DNA from 3 places in the Streptomyces sp. NPDC094448 genome. Region 2 is predicted to be linked to each of the others. Evidence: riboswitches for the same ligand, from Rfam matches in the RefSeq annotation. Region 2 holds a riboswitch; each other region holds the start of a gene.
The links. A riboswitch is a leader RNA that binds a small molecule or an ion and turns the genes downstream of it on or off. The one in region 2 is predicted to bind thiamine pyrophosphate.
Positions count from the first base shown of each region.

Region 1: it holds a riboswitch for thiamine pyrophosphate, as region 2 does, so the genes downstream of both, thiC (phosphomethylpyrimidine synthase ThiC) here and ACIQ9E_RS28050 (thiamine ABC transporter substrate binding subunit) in region 2, are expected to answer to the same signal.
Region 3: it holds a riboswitch for thiamine pyrophosphate, as region 2 does, so the genes downstream of both, thiO (glycine oxidase ThiO) here and ACIQ9E_RS28050 (thiamine ABC transporter substrate binding subunit) in region 2, are expected to answer to the same signal.

Region 1 covers NZ_JBIWGU010000011.1:123,358-128,955, forward strand. Annotated here, with positions in the region: gene ACIQ9E_RS22240 (SsgA family sporulation/cell division regulator) at 1-355, shown strand, start outside; gene ACIQ9E_RS22245 (YibE/F family protein) at 394-1,824, opposite strand; TPP riboswitch at 2,100-2,278, shown strand; gene thiC (phosphomethylpyrimidine synthase ThiC) at 2,272-4,083, shown strand; gene ACIQ9E_RS22255 (hypothetical protein) at 4,132-4,965, opposite strand; gene ACIQ9E_RS22260 (metallophosphoesterase) at 5,115-5,598, opposite strand, start outside.
Region 2 covers NZ_JBIWGU010000017.1:82,170-87,767, forward strand. Annotated here, with positions in the region: gene rlmN (23S rRNA (adenine(2503)-C(2))-methyltransferase RlmN) at 1-969, shown strand, start outside; TPP riboswitch at 1,044-1,154, shown strand; gene ACIQ9E_RS28050 (thiamine ABC transporter substrate binding subunit) at 1,238-2,341, shown strand; gene ACIQ9E_RS28055 (ABC transporter permease) at 2,404-4,089, shown strand; gene ACIQ9E_RS28060 (ABC transporter ATP-binding protein) at 4,089-5,117, shown strand; gene ACIQ9E_RS28065 (nuclear transport factor 2 family protein) at 5,149-5,598, opposite strand, start outside.
Region 3 covers NZ_JBIWGU010000009.1:209,229-214,826, forward strand. Annotated here, with positions in the region: gene ACIQ9E_RS19350 (NAD(P)/FAD-dependent oxidoreductase) at 131-1,342, opposite strand; gene ACIQ9E_RS19355 (hypothetical protein) at 1,464-1,802, opposite strand; TPP riboswitch at 1,909-2,021, shown strand; gene thiO (glycine oxidase ThiO) at 2,019-3,302, shown strand; gene thiS (sulfur carrier protein ThiS) at 3,299-3,514, shown strand; gene ACIQ9E_RS19370 (thiazole synthase) at 3,656-4,513, shown strand; gene pknB (Stk1 family PASTA domain-containing Ser/Thr kinase) at 4,706-5,598, shown strand, end outside.

The DNA.
Region 1 (5,598 bases), on a different contig from region 2:
CCGCTATGCGGCCGCGGATCCGTACGCCGTGCGGATGACCTTCCATCTGCCCGGAGACGCGCCGGTGACCTGGGCCTTCGGCCGGGATCTGCTGCTCGACGGGATCGTCGGGCCGAGCGGCGACGGCGATGTGCACATCGCACCGCTGGGGCCGGACGAGTCGGCGGACCTCGGGATCCGGCTCCAGGTGGGCGGAGAACTCGCCCTCTTCCAGGTGAGCGCGGCACCCGTCGTGGCCTTCCTGGACCGTACGGACCGGCTGGTTCCGCTGGGCCAGGAGCGGGCGTTCGGGGATTTCGGCGCCGAACTGGAGCAGGTGCTGCGGAGCATCCTCGCGGAGGAGAACGCGGGCTGACCGTACGGGTCCCCGGGCGCGCCCGGGGACCCGTACCGCTACCGCTTGCGGCGGCGGCCCTTGCCGCCGCCCAGACCCGGCAGCCCGCCCCGGCCCGCGGGCCGGATCTCCGGAACCGGCCCGCCGGCCGCCGGTTCGGCGGACATCTGCGGCAGCCGGGCCCCGGACCCTTCGGCCGGGTGCCCGGAAGTGCCTTCGGCGCCGTCCCGGACGCGGGCATCCGGCCGGTCGGCGCAGACCACCAGAGCGGCCAGGATCGTGGTCACCGGAACCGACGCGACCAGACCGATCGACCCGATCAGCGTCCGGACGATCTCCTCGGCGACGAGTTCGCTGTTGGCGACCGTCCCCACCCCGCTCTTCGCGATGCTGAACAGCAGCAGCAAGGGCAGTGCGGCGCCCGCATAGGCGAGGACCAGGGTGTTGACCACGGAGGCGATATGGTCGCGTCCGATCCGGATGGCGGCGCGGTACAGCGCGCGCGGTCCCATGCCGGGATCCGCCTGGCGCAGCTCCCATACCGCCGACGTCTGGGTCACCGTCACATCGTCGAGCACCCCGAGTGAACCGATGATCACACCGGCCAGCAGGAGTCCGCTCATGTCGATGCCCGGATAGAGCCCATGGATCAGCCCGGTGTTGTCGTCGGTATTGCCCGAAAGCGCCGCCCAGTCGATGAACAGCGAGCCCAGCAGCCCGATCAGCAGCAGCGAGATCAGCGTGCCGAGGACCGCGACGGAGGTACGGGCGGTGATGCCGTGACAGGCGTAGAGCGCGATCAGCATGATCGCACTGGAGCCGACCACCGCGACGGCCAGCGGATTGGAGCCTTCCAGGATCGCGGGGAGGATGAACAGCGTCAGCACGGCGAAGGACGCGGCCAGCGCAATCAGCGCCATCACCCCGCGCATCCGCCCCACCAGCACCACGGCCAGGGCGAAGACCCCGGCCACCACGGCGAGCGGGAACCGGCGGTTCACGTCGATGACCGAGTACTGGAGGTCGCGGGGCGCATCGGGGGCGTACGCCACCACGAGCTGCTGCCCCCGCTCCAACTGCCGTGACGCGTCCGGCTGGACGATCTCGGCGATGATCCGGTCCAGATGAGGCCCGGAGGTGATCCTGATGGTCGCCTTCTTGCAGTCGCCCTGCTGCGCCGCGACGGCCTCACGGCCCTGGGGCGTACTGGTGTCACCGGTCGGAGGCACCTGCGCGGAGTTGACCGACTTGCAGTCGACCGGGTCGACGCGGGTGACGACCGCCTGTTCGGTCTGGCGGTCGAAGCCGACGCCGGTGCGTTCATGACCTGGGGCGGAGCCGGGCCAGAGGACGGCCAGACCCACGACGACGGCCGCGGCGAAAGGAATCAGCACCGCGGCGATGATGCGGCGCAGATGGCGTGAGACGGGGGCGGCCGGTCCATGGCTGTGGCTGTGCCCATGACTGTGCCCGTGAAGGTGTGCGGGCACCGGAGTCGTCGGCGGTGGGGGCGCGTGCGCGTGTTCGTGGCTGCGGGCGGGTGCCCGGGCGGGCGTCGGGGGAGGTGCCGCGGCGGAGGCAGGGACGGGGGCGGGGTCCGGACCGGGGCCGTACCCCTGACCGCCGCCGTCCGCCGCACCGTACGCGAACCGGGAGTCGGGACCCCCCTGGGGACCGGGCGCTGATGACGTCACCGACCGATCATCGCAAGAACGGACGGGGGCCCCTGTTCAGCACGCCAGAAATGACGCTAGCGTGGTGTCACCTTTGCACACGCGGGAGCTCGGAGCACCGGGCTGAGAGGGCGCTGACCTCCGTCGACGCACCATCGGACGTATATGCGGGACATATACGCGCCGAAGGTGCCGGTCACGGGAATCGCTGCGTCGACCGCCGAACCTGTTACCGGGTAATGCCGGCGTAGGGAGTAGGTCTTCATGACCGTTCAGGATGCACGCACGCCTGCCGTCGTACCCGCCGCCCCGGTGGCGGCCGACGGTGTTCGCACGCCCGGCTGGCACAAGGGGTACATCGAGGGCTCGCGCCCCGATCTCCGGGTGCCGGTCCGTCAGGTGCACCTCACCAATGGCCGGGACGTGACGCTGTACGACACCTCCGGCCCGTACACCGACCCCACCGTCGAGACGGACGTACGCCGCGGGCTGCCGCCCCTGCGGGAGCACTGGATCGTCGCGCGCGGCGACACCGAGGAGTACGCGGGCCGTCCGGTGCGCCCGGAGGACGACGGCGTCCGGCACACTTCGCCGCGCGGAGGGCTGCGCAACCTCGACGCGGTCTTCCCGGGGCGGCCGCGCCAGCCGCGCCGGGGCCGCGACGGACAGGCGGTGACCCAGCTCGCGTACGCCCGCCGGGGCGAGATCACCCCCGAAATGGAGTTCGTGGCGCTGCGGGAGAACGTTTCTCCCGAGGTCGTACGGGAGGAGATCGCCGCCGGCCGGGCGGTGCTCCCCGCCAACGTCAACCATCCCGAGATCGAACCGATGATCATCGGCAAGCGGTTCCTGGTGAAGGTCAACGCCAATATCGGCAACTCCGCGGTCACCTCCTCCATCGAGGAGGAGGTCGAGAAGATGACCTGGGCCACCCGCTGGGGCGCTGACACGGTCATGGACCTGTCCACCGGGCGCAATATCCACACCACCCGCGAGTGGGTGCTGCGCAACTCCCCCGTCCCGATCGGCACGGTGCCGCTCTACCAGGCGCTGGAGAAGGTCGACGGCCGGGCCGAGGAGCTGAGCTGGGAGGTCTACAAGGACACCGTGATCGAACAGGCCGAGCAGGGGGTGGACTATATGACCGTCCACGCCGGGGTGCTGCTGCGGTATGTCCCGCTGACCGCGCGCCGGAAGACCGGGATCGTCTCGCGCGGCGGTTCGATCATGGCCGCCTGGTGTCTGGCGCACCACAAGGAATCGTTTCTGTACGAGCATTTCGAGGAGCTGTGCGAGATCCTCGCGGCGTACGACGTCACCTACTCCCTCGGTGACGGGCTCCGGCCCGGGTCGATCGCGGATGCCAACGACGAGGCGCAGTTCGCGGAGCTGCGGACGCTCGGGGAACTCAACCGGATCGCCAAGCGTATGAATGTGCAGACGATGATCGAGGGCCCCGGTCACGTTCCGATGCACAAGATCAAAGAGAATATCGACCTCCAGCAGGAGATCTGCGAGGAGGCCCCCTTCTATACGCTCGGCCCGCTGACCACCGATGTGGCGCCCGCCTACGACCACATCACCTCCGGTATCGGGGCTGCGATGATTGCCTGGTGGGGCACGGCGATGCTCTGTTACGTGACGCCCAAGGAGCACCTCGGTCTGCCCAACCGGGACGACGTCAAAACCGGTGTTATCACCTACAAGATCGCGGCGCATGCGGCCGATCTCGCCAAGGGGCATCCGGATGCCCAGGAGTGGGACGACGCGCTGTCGGACGCCCGTTTCGAATTCCGTTGGGAGGACCAGTTCAATCTGGCGCTCGACCCCGATACGGCCCGGGAGTTCCATGACGAGACCCTGCCCGCCGAGCCCGCGAAGACGGCGCACTTCTGTTCCATGTGCGGTCCCAAGTTCTGCTCGATGAAGATCAGTCGTTCGATCGCCGAGCAGTTCGGCGGGGACGAGGCAGCGGCGCAGGGGGCGAGCGACGAGGAGATCGCGGAGGGCATGCTCCGGAAGTCGGAGGAGTTCGCGGCGAGCGGGAACCGCGTCTATCTGCCGCTGGCCGACTGATCAGGGCCGTAAGCCGAGTTGGGCGCCGTCGGCGCCGGGGCACCCCGGTCACTCGGGTGGGTGATCGGGGCCGCCGAAGTCCGGGCTGGTGAAGTCGGGGCTGGTGAAGGTGGGGCGCTGACCGGCCGTGGCGCCTTCGCCGGGGCTGGTGAAATCCGGGCTGTCGTAGCCGATCTTCGGTATCCGGTTCGGCTGCCGCGGGGGTGCCGGGGAGAGCGGATCGGAGCTGGGGTCCTCCAGCGTGATCCGCAGGAAGGGCAGCAGACCGCGTTCCAGTACGGCATGGAGCCAGGCGTCCTTGGCCCGTGCGACCTCGTCGGGGAGTTCTTCCGCATGCTCCGCGGCCGGTACCTGGGTGGAGCTGTTGCGCACGGCGGTGATCAGCAGTCCGATCGCCGCCGTCAGAATGGCCGCCGCGGTCAGGGCCGCGAAGAACCAGCCCGCTGAGACCAGGGGTGAGGCGAAGGAGGGAGGGGGGTCGAGCATCTTCAGCAGATGGCCGACGAGCAGGAAGATCAGGGCCGCCGTACCGGCGAGGACCGGCGCGAGCACGGTGAAGACGGCCCCCATACCGGCGCCCGTGCCGTCGTGGTCCCCGCCGCCGGGTACCGCTTCGGCGGCGCCGGACCCTCCGGTGGCCTGGGGCGAGGGGGAGTGGGCCTCCTCGCGGATCCGTACATAGTGGGCGTACTCGGGTGCGGCGGAAGCGGTGATCAGCGCGGTGTTGTTGAGCGCCATCGTCCGCAGTTGGGTGGCGTTGAGCCGTTCGCCGATCGTGGCCAGATCCGGTCGTTCATGGGCAGTGCGCAGTACGTCGTCAAGGAGCCGCTGGAATTCGGCGCGGTCCTCGCTGAGCAGGGGCGGAACGCTGTTCATGTGCATCCCCCGATACTCCGTACGCCCGAAAGGCCCATAAGAAAGCGGGACTTCCGGTGATAGACGGAGGAGAGCCTGCAACGGATAAGCAGATGGTAGAGCCGTTACGGCACGGGGTGACAGGGACTTTCGGTAAAACGCCCAACCGGCTTGGGTCAGCCGGCCACCGGCAACTGGACGACAAGGAGCTTTCCGGCCATGGTGACTCCGCCGTCCATGGCGATCGCCAGCCCGTCCGCGTAGACGTGCGGGCCCTCGACGACCGGGCGTTCGCCGTCCTCGCCGTCCTCCGTACCGACCTCGCCGAGCAGATACGGGATGGGGCTGTGGCCGTGGACGACCCGGCTGCCGCCGTAGGCGCCGAGCAGTTCGCGGACGGCGGGCGGTCCCGCCTCCTCGTCGCGGAAGGAGAACCGCTTGGTCATCTTCCGGAAGAGGTCCCAGCACTCGTCGGGGTCGTTGCGGGTGAGGACGTCCTGGACGGCCTCGTTGACGTCCTCGACGGTATCGCCGTAGTCCAGATAGGCGGTGGTGTCGGAGTGCAGCAGCAGATGGTCGTCCTCGACGGCGACCGCGTCGAGCCGGGCCATCCACTGGACGTGGACGTCCTGGAGCCGGTCCATATCGGACTTCTGGCCG
Region 2 (5,598 bases):
CTCTCCCAGCACTACTTCGCGCGGTACGCCCACGATCCGGCGCAGTGGACGGACATCCCGGCCGCCGCGCGGGAGAAGCTCGCCGCGGAGCTGCTGCCCGAGCTGATGTCGGTGGTGCGGCATATCTCGTGCGACGACGACACCACCCGCAAGACGCTCTGGAGACTGCACGACGGGACCCTCGTCGAATCGGTCCTGATGCGCTACCCGGACCGGGTGACGATGTGCATCTCCTCCCAGGCGGGCTGCGGGATGAACTGCCCGTTCTGCGCCACCGGACAGGCCGGTCTCGACCGGAACCTGTCGACGGCGGAGATCGTGCACCAGATCGTCGACGGTATGCGGGCGCTGCGGGACGGCGAGGTCCCCGGCGGGCCCGCCCGGCTGTCGAACATCGTCTTCATGGGCATGGGCGAGCCGCTGGCGAACTACAAGCGGGTCGTGGGCGCCATCCGCCGGCTCACCGACCCCGAGCCGGACGGCCTCGGGCTCTCGCAGCGCGGGATCACCGTCTCCACGGTCGGTCTGGTCCCCGCCATGCAGCGCTTCGCCGACGAGGGCTTCAAATGCCGGCTCGCCGTCTCGCTGCACGCCCCCGACGACGAACTGCGCGACACCCTGGTGCCGGTCAACACCCGCTGGAAGGTCCGCGAGGTCCTCGACGCGGCCTGGGAGTACGCGGAGAAGTCCGGCCGCCGGGTCTCCATCGAGTACGCGCTGATCCGCGACATCAACGACCAGGCGTGGCGGGGCGATCTGCTCGGCAGGCTGCTGAAGGGCAAGCGGGTCCATGTCAATCTCATTCCGCTGAACCCCACCCCCGGCTCCCAGTGGACCGCCTCACGGCCGGAGGACGAAAAGGCGTTCGTCGAGGCCATCGCCGCCCACGGGGTGCCGGTGACCGTACGGGACACCCGCGGTCAGGAGATCGACGGGGCCTGCGGACAGCTCGCCGCCGCCGAGCGGTGACGGACCGGACACATTCCGGGACCGCCCCTGCCATGGCGGGATCCGAGCCTTGTAGTCTGGCCTGAACATTTGCATATTTCCGACAGGGGAGCGCCACAGCGCTGAGAGTGCGGTACCCACGGGGCCGCAGACCCTCTGAACCTCGCCCGGGTCATTCCGGGTAGGAAGTTCGGTCTTTCACTCAAGCTGTTGCGCCCTGCCCGGATTCCCTCGGGGATCCGGGCAGGGCCGCGTCTCTTCCTGGCCTTCACCAGGAGGACTTCGACCAGTGAGCAGTAGCAGTATCAGAAGGGGCGCGGCGGCCGCGCTGGCCGCCGCACTCGGTGTGACCGTGCTCGCCGCCTGCGGCGGGGACTCCTCCGCCGAGAAGGAGCAGGGCGGCGGCAAGGCCTCGAAGACCGTCACCCTCGTCAGCCATGACTCCTTCGCCGCCTCCGAGGACGTCCTCAAGGAGTTCACCCGGCAGACCGGCTACACCGTCAAGATCCTCAAGAGCGGTGACGCGGGCGTCGCGCTCAACAAGGAGATCCTCACCAAGGGCTCCCCGCAGGGCGACGTCTTCTTCGGCGTCGACAACACCCTCCTCTCCCGCGCCCTCGACAACGGCATCTTCACCCCCCACGAGGCGAAGGGCCTCGACCGGATACCCGCGGCGGTCCGCCTCGACGGCGACAAGCACCGGGTCACCCCCGTCGACACCGGCGACATCTGCGTCAACTACGACAAGAAGTACTTCGCCGACCGCAAGCTCGCGCCGCCCGTCACCTTCGACGACCTGCTCAAGCCCGAGTACCGGAACCTGCTGGTCGCCGAGAACGCGGCCACGTCATCGCCGGGCCTCGGCTTCCTCCTCGGCACCGTCGCCCGCTACGGCGAGGACGGCTGGCAGGACTACTGGAAGAAGCTCAAGGCCAACGGCCTCAAGGTCGTCGACGGCTGGGAAGAGGCCTACAACCGCGAGTTCTCCGGCTCCGCGGGCGGAAAGAAGGAAGGCGGCGACCGGCCGCTGGTCGTCTCCTACGCCTCCAGCCCGCCCGTCGAGGTCCTCTTCGCGGAGCCGCAGCCCAAGGAGGCACCGACCGGGGTCGCCGCCGGCACCTGCTTCCGGCAGGTCGAGTTCGCCGGACTGCTGAAGGGCGCGAAGAACGAGGCCGGCGGCAAGGCGCTGCTGGACTTCCTCGTCTCGGCGCCGTTCCAGGAGGATCTGCCGCTGAACATGTTCGTGAACCCGGTCGTCGAGGGCACCAAACTCCCCGAACTGTTCACCCGCCACGGCGCGACGATCACCGACCCGGCGACGCTGCCGCCGGACACCATCACGAAGAACCGGGAACAGTGGATCCAGAAGTGGTCGTCGACCGTCGTCAAGTGACGGCCGGAGGACCGGAACGCACGGACCGGGCGGCGGCACAGGGCCGCCGTACCGGCCGTGCGGTGCGCGCCCTCCGCACCGGGACCGCGGCGCGGCTCGCCCTGCTCGCCCTGCCCGCCGTGTTCTTCGCGGTCTTCTTCGCCTACCCCGTGGCCGCCATCGTCGGCCGCGGACTGCGCTCCGGCGGCAGCTGGCAGTTCGGGCACATCACCGAAGTCCTCGGCCGGGACGATATCGCCGGGGTCCTCTGGTTCACCGCCTGGCAGGCGCTCGCCTCCACCGCGCTGACCCTGCTGATCGCCCTGCCCTGCGCCTATGTCACCGCCCGCTACGCCTTCCCCGGGAAGAAGCTGCTGCGGGCCGTGGTGACCGTGCCGTTCGTGCTGCCGACGGTCGTCGTCGGCACCGCATTCCTCGCCCTGCTGGGCCGCGGCGGACTCCTCGACGAGGCCTGGGGCATCCGGCTCGACACCACGGTGTGGGCGATCCTGATCGCCCATGTCTTCTTCAACTACGCCGTCGTCGTCCGGACCGTCGGCGGGCTCTGGGCCCAGCTCGACCCCCGCCAGGAAGAGGCCGCCCGGGTCCTCGGCGCCGGACGGTTCACCGCCTGGCGCACCGTGACACTCCCCGCGCTCGCGCCGTCCGTCGCCTCCGCCGCCCTGATGGTCTTCCTGTTCACCTTCACCTCCTTCGGCATCGTGCAGATCCTCGGCGGCCCCGGCTTCGCCACCCTGGAGGTCGAGGTCTACCGGCAGACCGCACACCTGCTGGACCTGCGCACCGCCGCCGTCCTCACCCTGGTGCAGTTCACGGCCGTCGGCGCGGTGCTCACCGTCCACGCCCGGACCGTACGGAAACGGGAGACCGCCCTCCGGCTGGTCGACCCGCGGCATACCGCCCGCCGGCCCCGCGGTGCCCGCCAGTGGACGCTGCTGGGCGCCGTCCTCACCACCGTCGCCCTGCTGGTGCTGCTGCCGCTCGGGGTCCTGGTGGAACGTTCCCTGGCCACCCCCCGCGGCTACAACCTGGACTACTACCGGGCGCTCGGCCGGTTCGACGCGAGCGGCGGCGCCTTCCTCGTCCCCCCGGCGCACGCCGTGGTGAACTCCCTTCAGTACGCGCTGGCCGCCACCGCGATCGCCGTCGTCATCGGCGGTCTCGCCGCCGCGGCGCTCGCCCGGCGCGGCGGCGCGGGCGGTGCCGGACGGCTGCTGCGGGGCTTCGACGCGCTGCTGATGCTGCCGCTCGGGGTCTCGGCGGTCACCGTCGGCTTCGGCTTCCTGATCACCCTCGACGAACCGCCGCTCGACCTGCGGGCCTCGTGGATCCTGGTACCGCTGGCCCAGGCACTGGTCGGAGCGCCGTTCGTGGTCCGGACCATGCTGCCGGTGCTCCGCGCCGTCGACGGACGGCTGCGGGAGGCCGCGGCCGTCCTCGGGGCGTCCCCCCTGCGGGCGTGGCGGGAGGTCGACTTCCCGCTGGTCCGGCGGGCCCTGCTGATCGCCGCGGGCTTCGCCTTCGCCGTCTCCCTCGGGGAGTTCGGTGCGACCGTGTTCATCGCCCGGCCCGACGAACCGACCCTGCCGGTCGCCGTGGCCCGGCTCCTCGGCCGGCCCGGCGAACTCAACTACGGGCAGGCGATGGCCCTCAGCACGATCCTGATGGTGGTGTGCGCGGTCGCACTGCTGTCACTGGAGCGGATCCGCTCCAGGACCACCACGACCGCAGCGACCGGGGAGTTCTGATGCTCGGACTCGACGATGTGACCGTACGGTTCGGGGACCGGGCCGCCCTCGACGCCGTGGACCTCACCGTCGCGGCCCATGAGACCGTCTGCGTCCTGGGCCCCAGCGGCAGCGGCAAGTCCACCCTGCTGCGGGTCGTCGCCGGGCTCCGCCACGCCGACCGCGGCCGGGTCCTCCTCGGCGGCGAGGACCAGACCGGCGTACCGGTGCACCGGCGCGGCGTCGGCCTGATGTTCCAGGACCACCAGCTCTTCCCCCAGCACGACGTCGCCGGAAACGTCGCCTTCGGGCTGCGGATGCGCGGCACCGGCCGGGCCGCACAGCACCGCCGGGTCACCGAACTGCTGGAACTGGTGGGGCTGCCGGGTGCCGGGGGACGTACGGTGTCCTCCCTGTCCGGCGGCGAACAGCAGCGGGTGGCGCTGGCCAGGGCCCTGGCCCCGGAGCCGAAGCTGCTGATGCTCGACGAACCCCTCGGCCAGCTCGACCGCGGACTGCGGGAGCGGCTCGTCGTCGAACTGCGGTCCCTCTTCGGCCGGCTCGGGACGACGGTCCTCGCGGTCACCCACGACCAGGGCGAGGCGTTCGCGCTCGCCGACCGGGTGGTGATCATGCGGGACGGGCGGATCGCGCAGACCGGGACGCCCCTGGAGGTGTGGCAGCGCCCGGCGGACGCGTTCGTCGCCCGGTTCCTCGGCTTCGACAACATCGTGGACGCGGTGGTCCGCGACGGGACCGCCGATACCGTCTGGGGCCGGCTGCCGCTGCCCGCCGGGGTACCGGACGGCAGGTACGAACTGCTGGTCAGACCCGCCGGGGTGCGGCCGGCCGACCCCGGTACGGGCCGCGGGCCGCAGTGCACCGTGGAGTCCCGGACCTTCCGGGGCAGCCATGTCGCCCTGCGGCTGCGCCCGGAGAACGGCCCGGTGCTGGAGGCCGAGACCGGGCCCCGGGACGCCCCGGAGCAGGGTGCACGGGTGGGCGTGGAATTCGCCCCGGACGAGATCGTGGTGCTGGGCCACGGCTGACGGGCCGCCCGTAAGGGGGCGGGAGCCGCCTTCAGCGGCCGGCCGCCGCCCCGGGGGCGCAGGCCGCCGCGACGGCGAGGCTGTCCTCGATGACCCGGAAGCGGACGATCAGTCCGTCCGCAACCGTGAAGTGCAGGGCGAACGGCGAGGTGAACCGGATACCCGTGGCCCGGACCGTACCCGCGAGGGTGCCGGTGACGACCGCGTCGGGGCCGGTGACGACGACCGCGTCGATCCGGGTGCCCGCGGGGTCGTTCTCCTGGCCCGCGGCCAGCTCGCGCCAGTGGTCCGCGATATCGGCCCGGGTGGACCGGGGCCGGATCCACGGCACGGCGGGATTCGGCGCGATGTACCAGTCGGCCTCCCCGGCGTACAGCTCCGCGATGTGCTCCGGCGAGCCTTCCGCGAGCCGGACCAGGAACTCTTCGACGACGGCACGGGTGGCAGCGGTGACGGCGGCGGTGTCGGTGCGGGTCATGGT
Region 3 (5,598 bases), on a different contig from region 2:
AGGACAAGCGTGCCATCTGGGGCCGACAGTGGGTAGCGGGAGCCCCCTCGGACAGCGGCCATCCGGCCCACGCCGCACCCGGCGGCCGGCCGGCGGCGGCGGCCGGAGCACCGCCGGAACCCGGGCCGGATCAGCGGGCGGCGGCCTTCAGGGGGGTCGCGGGGTCCGCCGCGGCGACCGGATCCAGCCGTCCGCCCGACTGGATGATCCGGCGGCCCTGGGACAGGTCGCGGGGCCGTCCCACGGCGAGTACCGCGACCAGCGCGCCGTCCCGGAGCCAGAGCACGGACCAGGCGGCGTCGGCGGGATCGCCGCGCCGCAGGAGGGTGTCGGCCCCGGCGTGGTCGCCCGCGTACTGCACGAAGCGGCCGAACTGCTCGGACCAGAAGTACGGCACGGGGTCGTAGACGGCGGGGGCCGCGGCGGGTCCGGGCGGTGCGTCCTCGGGGCGGGCGGCCGCCTCCAGGTCTCCGATGATGTTGGCGGCGACCGTGCGCGGGCCCTGGAGGGCATTGTCCCAGTGGTGGACGAGCAGACGTCGGCCGTAGCGGGCGGAGGGGAAGGAGGCGCAGTCCCCGACCGCGTACACCCCGGGCAGACCGGTGCGCAGTCCTTCGTCCGCGGTGACCGAACCGTCGGGGCCGGTCGCGATGCCGGAACCGGCCAGCCAGGCCGTGGCGGGACGGGCCCCGATACCGACGACGACGGCGCCCGCGGCGATCCGGCGACCGCAGGACAGGACCACGGCCCCGGGCTCCACCGACGCCACCCGGGCATCGGTGATCAGCTCGGCCCCGGCTTCGGCGTACCAGTCGGCCATCGGGGTGGTGACCTCGGCGGGCAGCGCGCCCGCCAGCGGCCGCCCGGCGGCCTCCACGACGGTGACCGCACAGCCCGCGGCGCGGGCCGCGGTGGCGAACTCCGCCCCGATCCAACCGGCACCGACGACCACGACGTCGTGCTGCCGGGCGAGCACCGGCCTGAGCCGTTCGGCGTCGTCCAGGGTCCGCAGCAGATGGACCCCGGGCACGCCCTCCGCACCGGGCAGGGCCACGGGCTCGGCACCGGTGGCGAGGACGAGGACGTCGTACGGGACGGGCCCGGCCTCCGTGTCCAGCTCCCGGGCGGCGGCGCGCAGCCCGGTCACGGCGAGCCCGAGGCGCAGTTCGATCCCGAGCCCCTCGAAGTCCACCTCGAAGGCGGATCCCTCGGCCGTCCCGAGCAGGACCGCCTTGGAGAGCGGCGGCCGGTCGTACGGCTGGTGGGGCTCGGCCCCGATCACCGTCACGGAGCCGTTGTGGCCCAGCTCCCGCAGGGCGACCGCCGTCTGCACCCCGGCCATGCCCGCACCGACGACGACCACGCCCGCCGGCTGCCGCACCCGCTCCGTCTGCTGATCGTTCACCCCTCCACCTTAAGCACCTGACATTCCATCAGGGATATGGGGCCCCGGACAGCCGCGGTCAGGGCAGCTCCTCCACCACGCTCGTACCACTGCCGTCCCGGGACTCCCAGGACCAGCTCTCCTCCAGCCTCAGCCGCCCGTCGGGCAGTTCGACGACGGTGGAGACGCAGTGGCCCGACGAGGTGCCGCCGTCGGTCTTGAGCTGCACATAGCGGAAGTCGAGGCGGTCGCCCTCCCTGGTGCCGACCAGACGGCCGTGGACCACGTCGCCCCCCTCGTACTCGGCCCAGATCCGGCCCTCCTCCTCGTGGTAGTCGAATCGGGTACGGGTGCCGACCTGGCCCGGCGCCTGATCGGCGACCGGGGACAGCACACGTCCGTCCAGTGAGCCCGCCATGGGTGAAAGCCTCTCCTCGTGTCCGGGCGTCCCCTGCGGACCGGCCCGGTGCAGCCGCCCCGACCGTCTTACTCCGCTGCGGACCCGGGGGTTAGGCTGGCCACCGTAAAGCACTCGCGGGAGCCCGGACGGACCGGGCTGAGAGGGAGGCTGACCGGCCTCCGACCGTACGAACCTGATCCGGGTCATGCCGGCGAAGGGAGGGGCTGGACGCCCATGTCGCGTACCCCCGAAGCATCCGCACCGGCCGCCGCACGGCCGGCCGCGCCGCCCGAGGAAGCCGCGCCGCGCTCCCCGTCACCCCGCATCGTGGCACCACCCGCACCCGACCGGGCCGGGAGCCGGGACGATGTGCTCGTCATCGGGGGCGGGATCATCGGGCTCGCCGTCGCCTGGCGGTCCGCGCAGCGCGGGCTGAAGGTCACCGTCGCCGACCCGGAGCCGGGCGGCGGCGCGGCCGGAGTGGCGGCGGGCATGCTCGCGGCCGTCACCGAACTCCACTACGGCGAGCAGACCCTGCTGGCCCTCAATCTGGAATCCGCCCGGCGCTATCCCGCCTTCGCCGCCGAACTGGAGGAGGTGAGCGGGCACTCCGTCGGCTACCGCGCCTGCGGCACCCTCGCCGTCGCCCTCGACGCCGACGACCGCGCCCATCTGCGGGAACTCCACGCCCTCCAACAGCGGTCCGGGCTGGACTCGCAGTGGCTGACCGGCCGGGAGTGCCGCCGCCTGGAACCCATGCTCGCCCCCGGGGTCCGCGGCGGGCTCCGGGTCGACGGCGACCACCAGGTCGACCCCCGGCGGCTGACGGCGGCACTGGTCACCGCCTGCGAACGCGCCGGGGTGCACCTCCACCGGAGCCGGGCCGACCGGCTGCTGGTGGAGCGCGACCGGGCCGCGGGCGCGCTCCTCGGCGACGGCACCGAACTGCGCGCCGGGCAGACCGTGCTCGCCGGGGGCAGTCTCAGCGGCCGGCTGGCCGGGCTGCCCCCCGATGCCGTGCCACCCGTACGCCCGGTGAAGGGGCAGGTGCTCCGGCTGGCCGTACCCCCGCCGCTCGCCCCCTTCCTCTCCCGGACCGTGCGCGCCGTCGTCCGCGGCAGCCACGTCTATCTCGTCCCCCGGGCCGACGGCGAGCTGGTCGTCGGAGCGACCAGCGAGGAGCTGGGCTTCGACACCACCGTCACCGCGGGCGGGGTCTACGAACTGCTGCGCGATGCGCACGAACTGGTCCCCGGCATCACCGAACTGCCGCTGACCGAGGTCCGGGCCGGACTCCGCCCCGGCTCTCCGGACAACGCCCCACTGCTGGGCCCGAGCGCGCTGCCCGGACTGCTGCTGGCCACCGGCCACTACCGCAACGGCGTCCTCCTCACTCCTCTGACCGGCGATGCGATCGCGACGGCGCTCGCCACCGGCGCCCTCCCCGAGGAAGTCCATCCCTTCACCCCCGACCGCTTCCTCCCCGCCGCCCCCGCCTCCCAGGAGCAACTCGTATGAACAGCATTCCCCCGCTCGTCTCCGTCAACGGCGAGTGGCGTGAACTCGCCACCGGAACCACTCTCGACGCCCTCGTCGCCACGCTCACCCCGGCACCGGCCGGGGTCGCCGCCGCGGTCAACGAGACGGTCGTGCCCCGCGGCCAGTGGCCCGGCACCTTCCTCGGCGACGGCGACCGCGTCGAGGTCCTCACCGCGGTCCAGGGCGGCTGACCGGCCGTGTCCGATCTCGCCCCGCCGCCGCCCCCGGCCGCCCCCCGCTCCCGCAACGGCGCCACGGCGCACCGCACCGGCCCGGCGCCGTCACCCGCCGCGCCGGCCCCGGATCCGGCACCGGGCCGTGATCCGTTCACCATCGCCGGCACCACCTTCGGCTCCCGGCTGATCATGGGTACGGGCGGTGCGCCCAGTCTCGACGTGCTGGAACGCGCCCTGGTCGCCAGCGGTACCCGCCTCACCACCGTCGCCATGCGCCGCGTCGACCCCACGGTCCACGGTTCGGTGCTCTCCGTCCTCGACCGGCTCGGCATCGCCGTCCTGCCGAACACCGCGGGCTGCTTCACCGCCGGGGAGGCCGTGCTCACCGCCCGGCTCGCCCGGGAGGCCCTCGGGACCGACTGGGTGAAACTGGAGGTCGTGGCCGACGAACGGACCCTGCTGCCCGACCCGGTGGAGCTGCTCGACGCGGCCGAGACCCTCGTCGACGACGGCTTCACCGTCCTCCCGTACACCAATGACGATCCGGTGCTGGCCCGGAAGCTGGAGGACGCCGGCTGCGCGGCGATCATGCCGCTGGGCTCCCCCATCGGCTCGGGCCTCGGCATCCGCAATCCGCACAACTTCCAGTTGATCGTGGAGAGCGCCGGAGTGCCGGTCATTCTGGACGCGGGCGCCGGGACGGCGTCCGACGCGGTCCTGGCGATGGAGCTGGGCTGCGCCGCGGTGATGCTCGCATCGGCCGTGACCCGCGCCCAGGAGCCGGTGCTGATGGCCGAGGCGATGCGGTACGGAGTCGAGGCGGGACGGCTTGCCCACCGCGCGGGCCGTATCCCGCGCCGCCACTTCGCCCGCGCCTCCTCCCCCGCGTCCGGAATCGCGGCACTGGGCCCGGACGCGGGTGACGGCAGGGACGGCAGGGACCCGGCGGACCCGGATCCGGAGCGCCCGGCGTTCGGGACCCCGGACGGACCCGGCACCGGGTCGGCCCGCTGAGCCCGGCCCCGGGCGGCCCCGGCGGGTCCGGCGGCACCGTCGCGGCCGGGGGCAGGCCGCCCGGGGAGGCGCTCGGCCGCACGGGCGGAGCGTCACAGCTCGGCACCGTTCCCGACCCGATCCCGCCCCGGTCACGGCGGTGCCGGGACCGACGGCGACGGGGCTGTCGGTCCGGGCTCGTAGAATCGGCCTGTGGACACGACCCTTCAGGACCCCCTCGTCGGGCAGGTGCTCGACGGCCGATACCGCGTCGACGAGCGCATCGCCGTCGGCGGGATGGCCACGGTCTACCGGGCCCTGGACACCCGGCTGGACCGTGAGCTGGCGCTGAAGGTGATGCATCCGGCGCTGGCGACGGACGCGACCTTCGTGGCGCGGTTCATCCGGGAGGCCAAATCCGTCGCCCGGCTGTCGCACCCCAATGTGGTGGGGGTGTTCGACCAGGGCGCGCAGGGCGCCTATGTCTATCTGGCCATGGAGTACGTCGCCGGATGCACCCTGCGGGACGTGCTGCGCGAGCGCGGCGCGCTCCGTCCGCGGGCGGCGCTGGACATCCTGGAGCCGGTTCTCGCGGCGCTCGGCGCGGCCCATCGGGCGGGCTTCGTCCACCGGGACGTCAAACCGGAGAATGTGCTGATAGGGGACGACGGCCGGGTCAAGGTCGCCGATTTCGGGCTGGTACGTGCCGTCGGTTCGGTGACGAACACCACCGGCAGCGTCCTGGGTACGGTCTCCTATCTCGCGCCCGAACAGATCGAAGAAGGCACCACCGACACCCGCTCCGACGTGTACGCCTGCGGGGTCGTGCTGTACGAGATGCTCACCGGCGCCAAACCGTATGCGGGCGACACCCCCGCCCAGGTTCTCTACCAGCATCTCCACGACTCCGTTCCGGCGCCGTCGGCCGCGGTGCCGGGGCTTGCCCTGGAACTGGACGAGCTGGTGGCGAGCGCGACCGCGCGCACGCCCGATGTCCGTCCGTACGACGCGGTGGCGCTGCTCGCGCAGACCCGAGCGGCCCGTGCCGCCCTCGACGACGAGCAGCTCGACCTGCTGCCGCCCGGCGCCCGGGAAGCCGGTGACGC